2 regions of the Gordonia sp. YY1 genome follow, and region 2 is predicted to be linked to the other one. Evidence: riboswitches for the same ligand, from Rfam matches in the RefSeq annotation. Region 2 holds a riboswitch; the other holds the start of a gene.

Region 1 (7,427 bases), on a different contig from region 2:
ACCGGCGACCATCACCGGTCTCGGCGAGAACTTCTCCATCAGACTCCCGGACATGATCAGCGCGCCGGCGATCAGCAGCGAGCCGGGAAGGAACAACAGGCCGACCGTCCGCGGTGACAGCGCGAGCACCTTGCTGCCGTACTGCCCCAGGACGATGCTGAGTCCCGCGATCAGGAAGTTGAGTGTGAAGGCCGCTGCGAGCGCGACCGTGAACGTCCGGTTGCCGAACAGTGACAGGTCCAGCGCCGGTTCGGGGGTGCGGCGTTCGTGGCGGACGAAGAGCACCGCCCCGACCACGCTGACGAGCAGCGGCAGCCAGGTCTGGGGCCGGAGCATACCGTTCTGCGCGGCCGCGAGTCCGATGACGAGGGTCAGGAGTGCCACCCCGATCAGGACGATGCCGATCACGTCCAGCTTCGCGCGTTCCTGACGAGGCGACTCCGGGACGAACCTTGCCGTGAGCAGCATCGAGACCCCGGCAAGCAGTGGTGCGACCAGGAACACGAGCCGCCAGCCGAGACCCGTCACGGCCCAGCCCGTCAGAGCCGGGAGCACCCCGCAGAGAACCATCTCGATGGCGACGAAGATGCCGATGGCCTTCGGTCGCTGCTCTTCGGTCACCGACGTCTTGAGGAGGGCCAGCGATACCCCGAGCAGCGCCGCCATGCCCAGGCCCGCCACGACGCGCATCGCCAGGAGAAAGCCATACCCGGGCGAGAGCATGGCGAGCACATCGGCGACGGCGACCACGGCCAGTCCCGACATCAGGAGTCGTCGGAGTCCGATCGAGTCACCGAGATTTCCCGCGCCGAGGACGGACGCGGCCATGACCAGCGTCGACATTCCACCCAGCAATCCGACACCGGTAGGCGGGACGTCGAGTTCCCGGCTCACCTGCGGCAGATTCAGGCTCAGCACCAGGGGATCGACGGCCGTGATCGTGAAGGCCAGGGACAGCGCGAAGATGATCGGCAGAATGCTCGTCTGGGTTGTCGACCGCTCCGCAGTCACCCGCTACGCCTCCCTGCCCCTTCGCCCCGACGTTCATCGACTTTAGCGCCGACCTTCGTGGTCAGAGGCGAGTTTGCGGGAGGACGTGCTCACCGGAGGGTCAGTTCACGATGTCCGCGAGGGGGATACCGAGCGCGTTGAACACGGTTCGTAGTTTGAACTGCGTCTCGTCGAGTTCCGCCTGCGGGTCGGAGTGTTCGACGATGCCGCCGCCCGCCCATGTACGCAGACTCCGACCGTCGGCCGCGAGCTCGGCGCACCGGATGGCGACCATCCATTCGCCGTCGCCGGCGGCGTCGCACCAGCCGACCGTGCCCGCGTAGAAGCCACGATCGCCCTCGACCTCGCGGATGATCTGCGCGGCAACGTCACTCGGGGTTCCGCACACTGCGGGTGTGGGTCCGAGGAGTAGTGCGAGGTCGAGTGCGGTGACCGCCGGATCGCGCAGCGTCGCGCGGATCGGGGTGGCCAGATGCCACATCTCGCCGGTCGACTCGAGCTGTGGTGTCGACGGTGCGTCGACCTCGTCGCAGAGGTGCCCCAGGCGTTCGCGCAGATGGTCGACGACGAACGCGTGCTCGGCGAGATCCTTTGTCGACGCGGCCAACTCGTCGGCGGTTGCCCGGTCGACGGCCGGGTCGGCGGACCGTGGTGCCGAACCCGCGTAGGGATGGCAGGTCACGGTCGAACCCGACTTGCGCAGCAGCGCTTCGGGACTGGCGCCGAGCAACCACGAACCCGAACCCGTCGCGGCGCCGAGGTCGACGCCGAAGGCGTTGTGCCCCGCGTTGCCGCCGGCGAGTGCGTCGAGCAACTCCGCCGGCCGGATCCGCTCGTCGAGCACCAGGTCGACGCTGCGCGCGAGCACGACCTTCCCGACGTCGCCGGCGACGATGCGCTTGACCGCATGCGCGATGCGTTCGCGGTGCTCATCCCTGTCCGGGTGGCTCACGGTCGACACCGCTCGGCGCGACAGCGGCGCACTCCCGGTCAGGGGTGCCTCGCCGGTGCGGAGCCGCGCGGGAGCCACCAGCGCCGCGGGGTCGCGGACATCGAACGGGATCGCCCCGGTCAACGACCCGAGCTCACCCGCCCGCAGCGCGGCGGACGCCTCGTCGACGTCGGTGAACGACCGGACCACCCCTTCGCCCCGCACGGTGCCGTGGGGACGCGACAGCACGAAGACCTCACTCGATGACACAACCGCCAGGGTACAGGTAAGCCTGCCCTAACTCGGAATCACGGTGATTCCAAATTGACACCCTCAGGCGGGATCCGCGAACCTTGTCGCAGGTCATGAGTGCCAGTGACAAGCCCCGGCTCGCTGGTCGGCAACCCTCCTCCACGGTGGGGTGCTCCGGGTGACGACCTGGCTGCGTTCGAACCCGAACGCGGCAAGTGTGGATTCTCGAGGAGTTCTCGTCATGACTGCTGTGCTGTCGGCACCCGTCACACCCGCCCGTCCTGTCCGCGATGCACCGGTGTTCGCCGACCGCGGGCCGTTCATCCCCGCGCTCGCACCGGTCGTCGGCTCGGATGCACAGGTCCCCGTCGCCGCCGGGCGCAGCGTCGGTTACGCCAATCTCGACTACGCAGCGAGCGCGCCGGCGCTGGCGTCGGTCGCCGCGCAGGTCGCCGGAGCCCTCGGCGAGTACGCGAGCGTGCACCGCGGTGCGGGCCACCTGTCGCAGATCACCACCCGCCGATACGAGACCGCGCGTGAGACCGTCCGCGAGTTCGTCCGCGGCCGCGTCGACGACACGGTCGTCTTCACCCGCAACACCACCGACGCGATCAATCTCGCCGCCCACATCACTCCCGGCGACGTCGTGGTCCTCGACATCGAACACCACGCCAACCTGCTGCCGTGGTGCGCACCGAAGAACGGCCGCAACCGCGCCCGCGTGGTCACCGCCTGCGACACGATCGAGGACACCCTCGTGGCGATCGACGCCGAACTCGCCTCGCAGCCGGCCTCGCTGCTCGCGGTGACCGCCGCGTCGAACGTCACCGGTGAGGTCCTCCCGATCGGCCGGCTGGCCTCCATTGCCCACCGCCACGGCGCGCGCATCCTGGTCGACGCGGCGCAGCTCGTCGCGCACCGGCCCATCTCGATCGTCAGCCACGGCATCGATTACCTGGCCTTCTCCGGCCACAAGGCGTATGCGCCGTTCGGCGCCGGGGTCCTCATCGGCCGTTCCGACTGGTTCGACGCCGCCGACCCCTACCTCGCCGGCGGGGGCGCGACCGCCGACGTCGACCTCCCTCGCGGCGGCAACACCGCCGGCGCCACCTGGCACACCGGCGCTGCTCGTCACGAAGCCGGTTCGCCGAACGTGCTCGGTGCGGTGTCGATCGCCGAGGCGTGCACCGCGCTGGCCGAGCTGGGACCCGAGGCCATCGGTTTCCACGAACTCCGGCTCTGCGAACGGCTCGACGCCGGGCTGGCGCGCATCGACGGTGTGCGGCCGCTGCAGATCTTCACCGACTCCACCGACCGCGTCGGCATCGCCGGGTTCACCGTCGACGGCGTCGCGCCGCGGGCCGTGGCGGAGTACCTGAGCGACGAGCACGGAATCGGCGTGCGCGACGGCAAGTTCTGTGCCCACCCGCTGCTCAAGCGGCTCGGTCATCCCGAGGGTGCCGTCCGTGCGAGCTTCGGAGCGGGCACCACCTCCGACGACATCGACCGCCTGCTCGACGCACTCGCTTCGCGCTGCGTCACCACGACCACCACCCGACCCGAACTCGACGAGGGGTACCCGGCATGACCATCGAACTCTCCACACCGCCCACCGCCGTCACCATCGGTCGTCCGGGCTTCCAGGTCGCGGTCGCGGGTGATTCTGTGGCACTGACCTTCCCGATCGTCGTGCGTCGTCAGACGCTGCGGGACGCCCAGCGTGCACGCGCGCTGCTGCGGGCGGGCACCCACGACCAGGCGAATTTCGCGGTCGCCCTCGAGGTCGAGGTGGCCATCGCGCCGCACGCGGCGTCGGCTCGCGCCGCCGTCGAGCACGCCGACACCTCCACCGACGACTCGGAGACCATCCGCTACGTCGGCACCACCCACGGTCTGATCACGCTGCTGCGCGACATCTACGTCGCCGAGGTCGCCGACGCCGTGATCCTGGTCCCGATCGACGGTTCGGCCACCGACCGTCGAATCCGCGAGCAGGTGCTGCCGGTCTTCGCCGACGTGCGTCACCGCGTCGCCTGACGACGCCGAAGCGAAACGCAACGACCGCCGACGACAGCATGTGTCGTCGGCGGTCGGTGTACGACTCGTGAGGTGGCGTCAGCCTCGCGAGGGCTCGTTGGCCTCGTGGGGCTGTTCCGCGAGACGGGCGATGGCCTCCTTGGCGACCTTCTCGGCGGCCTCCCGGCCGACCCAACCGCCCGGCTGGACCTCCTTGCCGGGCTCGAGGTCCTTGTAATGCTCGAAGAAGTGCGAGATCGGGCCCAGCTCGTACTCCGACACGTCGGAGATGTCCTTGATGTGGTCCCAGCGCACGTCACCCGCGGGCACGCACAGCAGCTTGTCGTCGCCGCCGGCCTCGTCGGTCATCGTGTACATGCCGACGATGCGGGCGCGCACGATGATGCCGGGGAACACCGACTCGGGCAGCAGGACCATCGCGTCGAGCGGGTCGCCGTCCTCGCCGAGGGTGCCGTCGATGTATCCGTAGTCGGCCGGGTAGCCCATCGAGGTGTACAGGTAGCGGTCGAGGTAGACCTTGCCCGTCTCGTGGTCGACCTCGTACTTGTTACGGCCACCTTTGGGGATCTCGATGGTCACATCGAATTCCACTGTTCCTCCTGGCAGTTGCGGATCGGGGGTGTGATCGCCGGGCGGCCCAGATGGCCGCGCGTCGCAACAACGATACTGTTAGTCCGACGACCTCGGACTTCGTACCCCCGCAGATCGCGGGGGCGGCGGATGTCCGGGTTGCTCACATCCGACATTTCGGCCGGGTGGTGCGCCGGCCAGTGGCGTCCTCACCGTCGGTGTGCAGTTCGAGAGATCCGGAGGCTTCGTGGGCGCATCCACCAGACCCGCAGGTCGCGATGGCAGACCCCGCAGTCGCAAACTCCTCTGGTGGACGATCGCCGCAGTCGTGATCCTCGCGCTGGCGTCGACCGCGGCAGTGGTCGTTGCACTCCGGCTCGACAAGGAGGCCGAGCTGCCGCCGGGAATCCCGCCGCAGCCCGCCGCGATCTCCGTCGACCCGCGGATCGACCCGGTCGTCGCCTCCGCTCCGTCACCGACGCCGGCCGGGGTGTCCCGAGCCATCGCCCCTGCGCTGCGGAATCCGGCGCTCGGCGTCCTGAGCGGCATGATCTCCGACTCGCTGACCGGCGAGATCCTGTGGTCGCGCAATCCCGACCGTCCGCGTATCCCCGCGTCGAACGACAAGGTGCTCTCGGCCGCCGCCTTCCTGGAGGCCATGCCGCACGACGCGCGGGTGACCACCACCGTCGTCGCCGGATCCAACGGACAGCTGATCCTCAGGGGTGCCGGCGACCCCACGCTGTCGGCGCAGCCGGCCGGTGCGGACACCTTCTACACCGAGCCCGGGCGCATCGCCGACCTCGCCGACCAGATCAAACAGGCCGAGATACCGGTCACCTCGGTCGCGGTTGATCTCAGCGCTTTTTCGGGTCCGACGATGGACCGTACGTGGGACCGTCGAGACATCCAGGGCGGCGACATCGCCCCGATCGAGTCGCTGATGGTCGACGGCGCCCGGCTTGAGCCGCTCGACGAGTACTCACCTCGCTCGGCGACGCCCGGAATCATGGCCGGGGAGGCGTTGGCCGCGGCGCTGGGTGTGGACGCACCGGTGACCGAGGCATCCGCACCCGCGGGCGACCGCGTCATCGCGAAGGTCGAGTCCGCGCCCCTGGTGACGCGGGTCAACGACATGCTCCGCCACAGCGACAACGTGCTGGCCGAGACGCTGTCGATCGAACTCGCGGTGCATCGCGGTGGACCGGCGACCCTGGCCGCCGGAGTCGACGCCGTCGAGCAGGTCCTCTCCACCACGTTCCCCGACCAGTGGAAGGGCACCACGCTGGCCGACGCGTCGGGCATCTCCTACGCCAACCGCACCACCCCCGCGCTGCTCGACGCGGTGATGACAGCGGCCAGCGGACCCTCGCGGCCGGCGCTGCGACCGATGCTCGACGGACTGCCGATCGCCGCCGGCACCGGCACACTCACCGACCGTTTCCCGATCGCCACCACTCCGGGTGCCGGATGGGTGCGCGCGAAGACCGGAACACTCACCGGGGTCAGTTCGTTGACGGGCATAGTGCAAACGATCGACGGTCGCGTGCTGTCGTTCGCCCTGATGTCCGGCGGCACCTCGCCGGCGGACGCGAGACCCGCCCTCGACGCCGTGGTGGGCCAACTCAGAGAGTGCGGGTGCCGATGAGCATGCCTGGAACCGACAGCAAGACCGAGGTCGAGCCGGTGAGTGAGGACACTCGCCTGAGCATCGGGTCGCAGATCGACTGGCCGCTCGCCGCCTTGACCGCGAAACGGCTCGTGCGGCCCGGCCCCAAGACCACGGCCTACACCTACGAGGCCGCGCAGGCCGAACTCGGCGACGCGGCGACTCGGGCGGAGGCACCGGTTCGCGAGGTCACCGGTCTCGCCGACGGACTCCGCATCCCGACGACCCGCATCCTCGACCGGCCGGGCTGGATCGACGCGGCCTCCGACTCGATGCGATCGATGCTGGGGGCCGACGCCGCCGGCACCGACGTGGGTTCGCACGGCTTCGCCGCCAAGTTCGGCGGTGTCCAGGCCGGGGGTCTGCTGGCCTTTCTCTCCACGGCCATCCTCGGCCAGTACGACCCGTTCACGCCCGATCCGGAGACCGGTGAACCCGGCGTGCTGATGGTCGTGACACCCAACATCATCAACGTCGAACGACAGCTCAAGGTCGTGCCGTCCGACTTCCGGCTGTGGGTCTGCCTCCACGAGGTGACCCACCGCGTGCAGTTCTCCGCCAATCCGTGGCTGCGTGACTACATGCAGGACAACGTCGCCGTGCTCACCTCCGAGACCGGTGAGTCGACCACCGAGATCGTCACGCGGATGACCAAGGCACTGAGGGGGTCCGAACCCCGTGAGAAGGGCATCATCGGCGCGATGCAGCTGCTGCAGAGCCCCGAGCAGTTCGAAGCCTTCCAGCGGATGATGGTCCTGGGCACGCTGCTCGAGGGTCACGCCGATCACGTGATGGACGCCGTCGGCCCGGCGCACGTCCCGTCCGTCGCCCGTATTCGCACCGCATTCGACAAGCGCCGTAAGGCCCCGCAGAACCCGGTTCAGCGCATCATCCGCGCTCTCATCGGCATGGATGCCAAGATCGCGCAGTACATCCGCGGCAAGGCCTTCGTCGACG
Region 2 (7,427 bases):
CATCCGCAAGGACCTGCCGGCCGACGCGACCACCGAGCACCTCAACGCCGCGATCGACGAACTGAACGCCGACCCGGCCTGCACCGGATACATCGTGCAGCTGCCGCTGCCGAAGCACCTCGACGAGAACGCGGCGCTCGAGCGGATCGACCCGCTCAAGGATGCCGACGGACTGCACCCGATCAACCTCGGTCGACTGGTGCTGGGCAAGGAGTCGACACTGCCCTGCACGCCGCGCGGCGTCATCCATCTCCTCCGGCGCTACGACGTCCCGATCGCGGGTGCCCGCGTCACCGTCGTCGGTCGTGGGGTCACGATCGGACGGCCGATAGGCCTGCTGCTGACGAGGCGCAGTGAGAACGCCACGGTCACTCTCTGCCACACGGGGACCGCGGACCTCCGCTCGGAGGTCGAGCGTGCCGACATCGTCGTCGCCGCTGCAGGTGTACCGCATCTGATCACCAAGGACATGGTGAAGCCGGGTGCCGCGGTCGTCGACGTGGGCGTCAGCAGGACCGACGACGGCCTGGTCGGCGACGTCCATCCCGACGTGTGGGAGGTCGCCGGACACGTGTCGCCGAACCCCGGCGGAGTCGGGCCGCTGACCCGCGCATTCCTGCTCGTCAACGTCGTCGAACGGGCCGAGCAGCAGCTCGTCGCCCAACAAGCCGCTGCCGAGGCCGTCGCCGGGGTCGAGGGCGGCGGCACGGCGTGAGCCCGGACGAGCCGCACGTCGGCCCGGCCGGTTCGGATCCGCCCTCGACGGATCCGAACCAACCGAGACCGCGACCTCCGGGTGACGGAGCTCACGGAGCCGAACCCGTGCCCGAGCAGGTGCACGGGGTGCGTGCGGTCCTCGTTCAGATCCCATATCTGCTGGTGATGCTCGGCGTGCTCGTGGCCGCGCTGTTCGTGATGTTCGACCGATGGCGACGCGGATCTTTCGTTTTCGGCGCGGCGCTTCTCGTCGGTGCGTTGCTCCGGGCGTTCATCCCTTCGTCGCAGGCCGGATTGTTGCAGGTCAGAGGGAAACTGTTCGACGTCTCGGTGATGGCGACGGTCGGTGGTGTGATGCTCTGGCTCGCCACGTCGATCGACTCGTTGGGAACGGATTGATTACAATAGAGACCTGAGCGTGACCTTGAGACGCAGTGGTCGCGCCTGACCAGGCAAATCTCGCTGCCGACAGCACTGAGTACGACGCTGGGCAGACGCATCGACCGCTGGAGTACGTATCACTGCAACACCGACCGATGGCCACGTGAACCGAGTGACGTCGATGGGCGTGTCGGCAGGCGCCGGCATGATCCACTACGTCTTGCTGACGCGTGACGATCTGGGCCGCAGTGTAGTGGATTCGCGCGTGATCGACGTCGACCCGACCGACGGGCTCGACGGCCCGGGGCGCGTGAACGCCGGTATCGACGTCATGCTCAGCGCAGCCCGCGAGGCCGACGCACGCGTCGGCCCGATCGGCGTCGCGGCCCGGACCACAGCCCAACGACGCCATCTGCGATCACGGGGGAGCGGCCCCCGCCGCCAGATCCGTCTCGTCGCCGAGGACGAGGCCGTCGTCGCCTACCTCGCCGACACCGGCGAGATCGATCGCTTCTCCGCGGCCGTGGTCGTGGACTGCGGTGACACCGGTATGACCATGTACACCGTCGACCCGCAGAACCGGCAGATCACCGCCGTCGAACGCTCGACCGTCATCAGCGGCCGGCGTCTCGACCGCGCCATTGCCGAAGGTCTCACCGCCGACAACCCGGCTCTCGGAGATTCGTCGCGCACCCGCGCCGGGCGCAGCGAGTTGATCAGCGCCTGCCGGACCGCGAAGGAAGAGATCGCCTACGGCGGTGCGGGATCCGGTGGCACCGAGGGTTCGTCGGTGACGCTTCCGGGCGGTTCGGGACGGGTGTCGCTGACCGAATCCCATGTCGCGGGCGCCGTCGAACCGATGGTGCGTGAGGCACGCGAGGTGTTCGACCGCTATGTGGCCGACGTGGCCGCGCGAGGCATCAATCCGGACGCAGTGGTCTTCGTCGGTGGTCTCGCCAATCTGCCCGCGGTCCGGGAGATCACCCAGGGGCATGACTTCGACACAGTGTGCCCGTCCGCCCCGGAACTGGTGGCAGCGACGGGTGCGGCGCTCCTCGCCGGTGAGAGTGGTCCGAGCACCGCGCGACTGGCCTTCATCGGTGGTCGTCCGCAGCGTGAGTGGCTCTCGGCCATGCCGCTCGCGGTCGCGGGCGCGATCATCGCCGCGGCACTGATCACCGTCTACGCGGTCAGCTCCTCGTTCGCCGAACGACAGGTCACCGAGCCGTCGCCGTCGGTCGACAGTGTCCCGGCGGTCGCAACGACGAGCGAGCAGCGATCCGATCCGGTGCCCACGACGTCGGCTCCGGTGACGCGCGTCCCAGACCAGCCCGTCGAGCAGACCTTCGAGCAGACCTTCGAGCAGCCGACCGTGCCCCAGCAACCGGTTCCGACACCGGACCGGGACGCTCCGGGCTGGGCCACCACAGAGTTGGCGCCGACCTCGCCGTCGACCGGTACGAGCACGCGTACATTGTCGCCGTATCCGTGGCCGACGATGCCGTTCGCTCCGGGCACGACGCCGCGCATCCCACCGGATCTGTTGCCGAAGGAGCTACTGCCGTCGAGTCCGGCGCCGACTCCTCCTCCGCCCGATCACTCGGCCACGCCGCGTGCGGAAGCACCTGCCGCTCCGTCGTCGAGCAGCCCGGTACCCGTCCCGCGCTGAGCGCCGAAGAACGGGGACCGGCTCAGGCGTCGCGGCGGGCCAGTTCGACCGTGCGCTTGAGCAGGTCGCTGATGGCGTCGAATTCGGTGAGAAAGCCGTCGTGCCCGGTGTCGGATCGCACGACCTGCAGACCGCCGACGCAGTTGCCCAGCTCTTCGGCGAGCTCGGCCTGTAACCGCAAGGGATACAAACGATCCGAGTCGATCCCGCCGACGATGACGGGGACCGTGCACTCGTTGAGCGCCTTCTTGATGCCGCCGCGGTTGCGGCCGACGTCGTGGTGGTTCAGGACCTCGGTGAGCACGACGTAGCTGCTCGGGTCGAAGCGCTGCATGAGTTTCGACGCCTGGTGCTCGAGGTAGCTCTGCACGGCGTACCGGCCGCCGAGAAGCGGCTGCTCGTCGCCCTGCGGTTCGTTGGCGAAGCGCTCGTCGAGCTCGGGCTCACTGCGGTACGACAGGTGCGCGATCTGACGGGCGATGCCCATCCCGGTCAGCGGTACCTGTCCGGTGCCGTGGTAGTTTCCGCCGTTCCAGGCCGGGTCGGACTTGATGGCGGCGATCTGGGTGGTCTGGATGCCGATCTGGTCGGCGGTGGCACGGGCGCCGACGGCCAGCACCAGTGCGCTGCGGACGCGCTCGGGGTATTCGATCGCCCACTCGAGTGCACGGGCTCCGCCCATCGATCCGCCGAGAACTGCTCCGACGCTGCGGATTCCGAGACGGTCGAGGAGAGCGACCTCGGCGCGGACCTGGTCGAGGACGGTGATCTGTGGGAATCGCGAACCCCACGGCCGACCGTCGGAGGCGAGCGACCCGGGACCCGTCGATCCCTTGCAGCCGCCGAGGACGTTGGCCGAGATGACGCACCATTCGTCGGTGTCGATGGCCATGCCCGGACCGATGAGGCCGTCCCACCAGCCGGGCGCCTCGTGCTCGTTGTCGGCGGGACCGGTGACGTGGGAGTCGCCGGTGAGTGCGTGCAGGGTGAGGATCACGTTGTCGCGGGAAGGCGACAACGTCCCCCAGCGCTGGAACGCCAGGGTGACGTTGTCGATCCGTTCGCCGCTGTCGAGAGGCAGCGAGCCGATGCTCATGCCGACGAGCTTCCCGTCCGGGACCGATTCCCAGTCGGGCTGATCAGACGCTTGCGCGTTCAGGTCGATACTCACCGACAAAATTGCCTCACCTGTCTCACTTGGCGGCTGCGAAGCCCTGTTCGAGGTCCGCCAGGATGTCGTCGATTCCCTCGATGCCCACGGCCAGGCGAACAAGTCCCGGGGTGACACCTGCGGCGAGCTGCTCCTCGGGGGTCAGCTGGCTGTGGGTGGTCGAGGCCGGATGGATGACCAGCGAGCGGACGTCGCCGATGTTGGCCACGTGGCTGTGCAGGGTCAGCGCGTCCACGAACTTCTTGCCCGCGTCCACACCGCCGGCGATCTCGAAGGAGATGATCGCACCCTGTCCCTTGGGGGCGAGTTCCTGGCCGCGCTGGTACCAGGGCGAGGACTCGAGGCCGGCGTAGGCGACGGATTCGACCTGCGCATGACCCTCGAGGAACTTCGCGACCTTCTGTGCGTTGGCGACGTGACGCTCGATGCGCAGGCTCAGGGTCTCGAGGCCCTGGGCGAGAAGGAAGGCGTTGAACGGGGCGATGGCGGCACCGGTGTCGCGCAGCCACTGGACGCGGGCCTTGAGTGCGTAGGCCGGCGCACCGAGGTCGGCGAAGACCGCACCGTGGTAGCTGGGGTCCGGGGTGGTGAAGCCGGGGAACAGATCCTTACCGTCGCGCTGCACACGCCAGTCGAAGGTGCCGCCGTCGACGATCACGCCGCCGATCGCGGTGCCGTGTCCGCCGATGTACTTGGTGGCCGAGTGGACGACGACGTCGGCGCCGTGGGCCAGCGGGTTGATCAGGTACGGGGTGGCGACGGTGTTGTCGATGATCAGCGGCACGCCGTTGCGGTGTGCGACCTCGGAGACGCCCTTGATGTCGAGGATCTCGTTGTTGGGGTTGGAGATCGACTCACCGAAGAACGCGCGGGTGTTCTCGCGGACGGCGGCCTGCCACGACGCCGGATCCTCGGGATCCTCGACGAAGCTCACCTCGACGCCGAGCTTCGGCAGGGTGTAGTGGAACAGGTTGTAGGTGCCGCCGTACAGACGCGGGCTGGACACCACGTGACCGCCGGTCTCGACGATGTTGAGGATCGAGTAGGTCTCGGCGGCCTGCCCGGAGGCCACGAGCAGAGCGGCGACGCCGCCCTCGAGGGCGGCGATGCGCTGCTCGACCGCGTCCTGGGTCGGGTTCATGATGCGGGTGTAGATGTTGCCCGGCTCCGCGAGACCGAAGAGGTTCGCCGCGTGCTGCGTGTCGTTGAAGACGTAGGAGGTGGTCTGGTAGATCGGCAGAGCCCGGGCATTCGTGGCCGCGTCGGCGGTCTGGCCGGCGTGGATCTGCTTGGTTTCGAAGCTCCAGTTGTCGGCTGGATTCGTGCCCTCGTTGGCATCAGACATGACGATTGATCACTTTCTACGGTCGGCAGGGCCAAATTCGACCCTGTTGGGGTCCGACCTTCGGACCCGCGCTTGCCGGGGCTTCGCTGCTGCGATCCCACAACCCGGTCATCACCCGGAGCACCCCACCGCGGTTGGAGGGTTGCCGATCAGCAAGCCGGGGCTTGGCGCTGATACTCATGACCTGGCGACAAGGATATAACACGGATGTGAGTGCCTGAGAACCCTCCCGGTCACGCCGAGTCGAACCCCTCACACTGCCTCCGAACCGTGTACTGAGCGTGTGGTCCGAACGGTTGAAATCGGTCAAACGGCACGGCGAATCCCCAGTACAGCGTCGTTAGCGCTTCTCAGCATCATGTCAGGTTCTTCGTCGTCGCCTTAGGGTTCGGGCAACCCCGGCGGGCTTCCGCACTGGCATGGTCCGGGTTCATCGAGGAGAACACCTCATGGCTGCGCTGGCGCACCTCCGCTCTCGACGGATCTCCGTCCTCGTCGCCTCTGCAACCGGTTTCGCGGTGGCCGTCGCCCTATGCCTCCCCGGTGACGCCCTCGCGGAGGCATCCGAGTCCTGCGGAGCGGGGGCGGTCGTGATCGCCGCCGGCACCAACGACCCCGAGGGGCAACACCTGGTCGGGGTCACACAGCGGTACCGAGGGCTCGGGCCGGACGGGAATCCGGACCCGGACTCCGAGTATGCGGGCGACAACGGATACACGATCATCTACGCCGACTATCCGACGACGCTCTGGCCGCTGGGCGCCACGGGGTACGACTCGAGCGTGGCGCAGGGAAACGCGGCGACCACATCGGCGATCGCCGGCTACCAGACCCGGTGTTCGGGTAAGCCGGTCGTCGTCGCCGGGTACTCGCAGGGTGCCCGGGTCGCGGGTGATGTCCTGGCCGACATCGGCTCGGGTCCGGTCGAGGTCGTGGCGACCGACGAGAACGGCGACCCACTCCTCGACGAGGACGGCAATCCGATCACCGTCGTCATCGACCCGGACGGGATCAGCGGCGAGTTGTACTCCGACCCGCGGCAGGCCGGCGACAAGACCGGACGCGGCATCGAACTGTCCCTGATCGGCGTGATCCCGGGGCTGACGATGTCCGGTCCGCGCGGGACGAGCGGGACCGACGCCGGTTTCGGTGAGCTCGAGGGTCGGGTGGTGTCGGTCTGTATCGAGGGCGACCCCATCTGTGACCTGCCCGATCCCATCCACGACCCGATCGGTGCGATCGACGGGCTCCTCGGTTACCAGGTCAAGCACTTCCTCTACCCGTACGCGATGTACCGGGACCCCGCGTCCCAGTGGGCGACGCGACCGGTCTCGTGCAACGACGCGGGGACGGTCTGCATGGTCGGGGCGAAGTCCGCATTCGCCGAGCTGGTCCAGGGCTGGGCATCCGACCTCGGCTACACCGGCGAGATCGGCGACTTCCTGTCCGGCCGTCCGACGGTCGGCCTCCCGCTCGGGATCACCCTGGCGAACCTGCAGCCCGTCGTCCGCCTGGTCCAGGGTGTCCTCCCGCCGCTGCCGCAGCTCGGTTACGGCGCCTACCTTCCCGACCTCTTCGTCTTCGAGGACATCCTGCAGGGCATCAGCCTGTCCCCGGCGCGACTCATGCGCGGTGTGACCGCGCTGGCCGCCAGCGTTCGCAGCATCGTGCTGCTGCCGGTGAACGCCGTGCGGTACTGGGCGGGCGCGATCGTCGGACCGACCGTCACGTCGCAGCCGAACACCTTCACCGTGCTCGCCGACGACGACTCCGAGGTGCCGGTGACTCTCGCCCGAACCTTCGCCGCCGTCGACGACGATCCCGAGACCAGCGGACCGGAGGTCGAGGCGACCCACGGCGGTTCCGGCATCCCGGCCGTCACCGAGGTGGCGAGCGGTCCGTCCGGAGTCGACTCTTCGGCGGATACGGACACCTCGGCGCCTGCGTCGGCCGCCGAACCCGACGACGGCCCGGCCGGCGGCGGAGACGGCACCGACCCGTCCACCGGTGGCGGTGATCCGGGCGTGACGCGGTCGGAGACCGATTCCTCCGACGCGCCGTCGTCGGACGCCGGGACCCCGGGCTCCGATCCCGACGGCGGCTCCGGCAGCGCCGACTCCGGGACCTCGAACCCGGACGGCTCG

The links. A riboswitch is a leader RNA that binds a small molecule or an ion and turns the genes downstream of it on or off. The one in region 2 is predicted to bind S-adenosylmethionine.
Region 1: it holds a riboswitch for S-adenosylmethionine, as region 2 does, so the genes downstream of both, BPODLACK_RS10675 (aminotransferase class V-fold PLP-dependent enzyme) here and BPODLACK_RS14100 (bifunctional o-acetylhomoserine/o-acetylserine sulfhydrylase) in region 2, are expected to answer to the same signal.

What each region holds. Positions count from the first base shown of each region.
Region 1 is NZ_WXYI01000006.1:127,111-134,537, reverse strand. Features, by position in the region: gene BPODLACK_RS10685 (MFS transporter) at 1-1,011, opposite strand, end outside; gene BPODLACK_RS10680 (isochorismate synthase) at 1,112-2,191, opposite strand; SAM riboswitch class IV at 2,304-2,418, shown strand; gene BPODLACK_RS10675 (aminotransferase class V-fold PLP-dependent enzyme) at 2,436-3,782, shown strand; gene BPODLACK_RS10670 (hypothetical protein) at 3,779-4,231, shown strand; gene BPODLACK_RS10665 (inorganic diphosphatase) at 4,310-4,822, opposite strand; gene dacB (D-alanyl-D-alanine carboxypeptidase/D-alanyl-D-alanine endopeptidase) at 5,130-6,449, shown strand; gene BPODLACK_RS10655 (zinc-dependent metalloprotease) at 6,446-7,427, shown strand, end outside.
Region 2 is NZ_WXYI01000009.1:186,519-193,945, reverse strand. Features, by position in the region: gene BPODLACK_RS14120 (bifunctional methylenetetrahydrofolate dehydrogenase/methenyltetrahydrofolate cyclohydrolase) at 1-715, shown strand, start outside; gene BPODLACK_RS14115 (DUF3017 domain-containing protein) at 823-1,116, shown strand; gene BPODLACK_RS14110 (hypothetical protein) at 1,280-2,767, shown strand; gene metX (homoserine O-acetyltransferase MetX) at 2,790-3,944, opposite strand; gene BPODLACK_RS14100 (bifunctional o-acetylhomoserine/o-acetylserine sulfhydrylase) at 3,961-5,283, opposite strand; SAM riboswitch class IV at 5,347-5,468, opposite strand; gene BPODLACK_RS14095 (PE-PPE domain-containing protein) at 5,733-7,427, shown strand, end outside.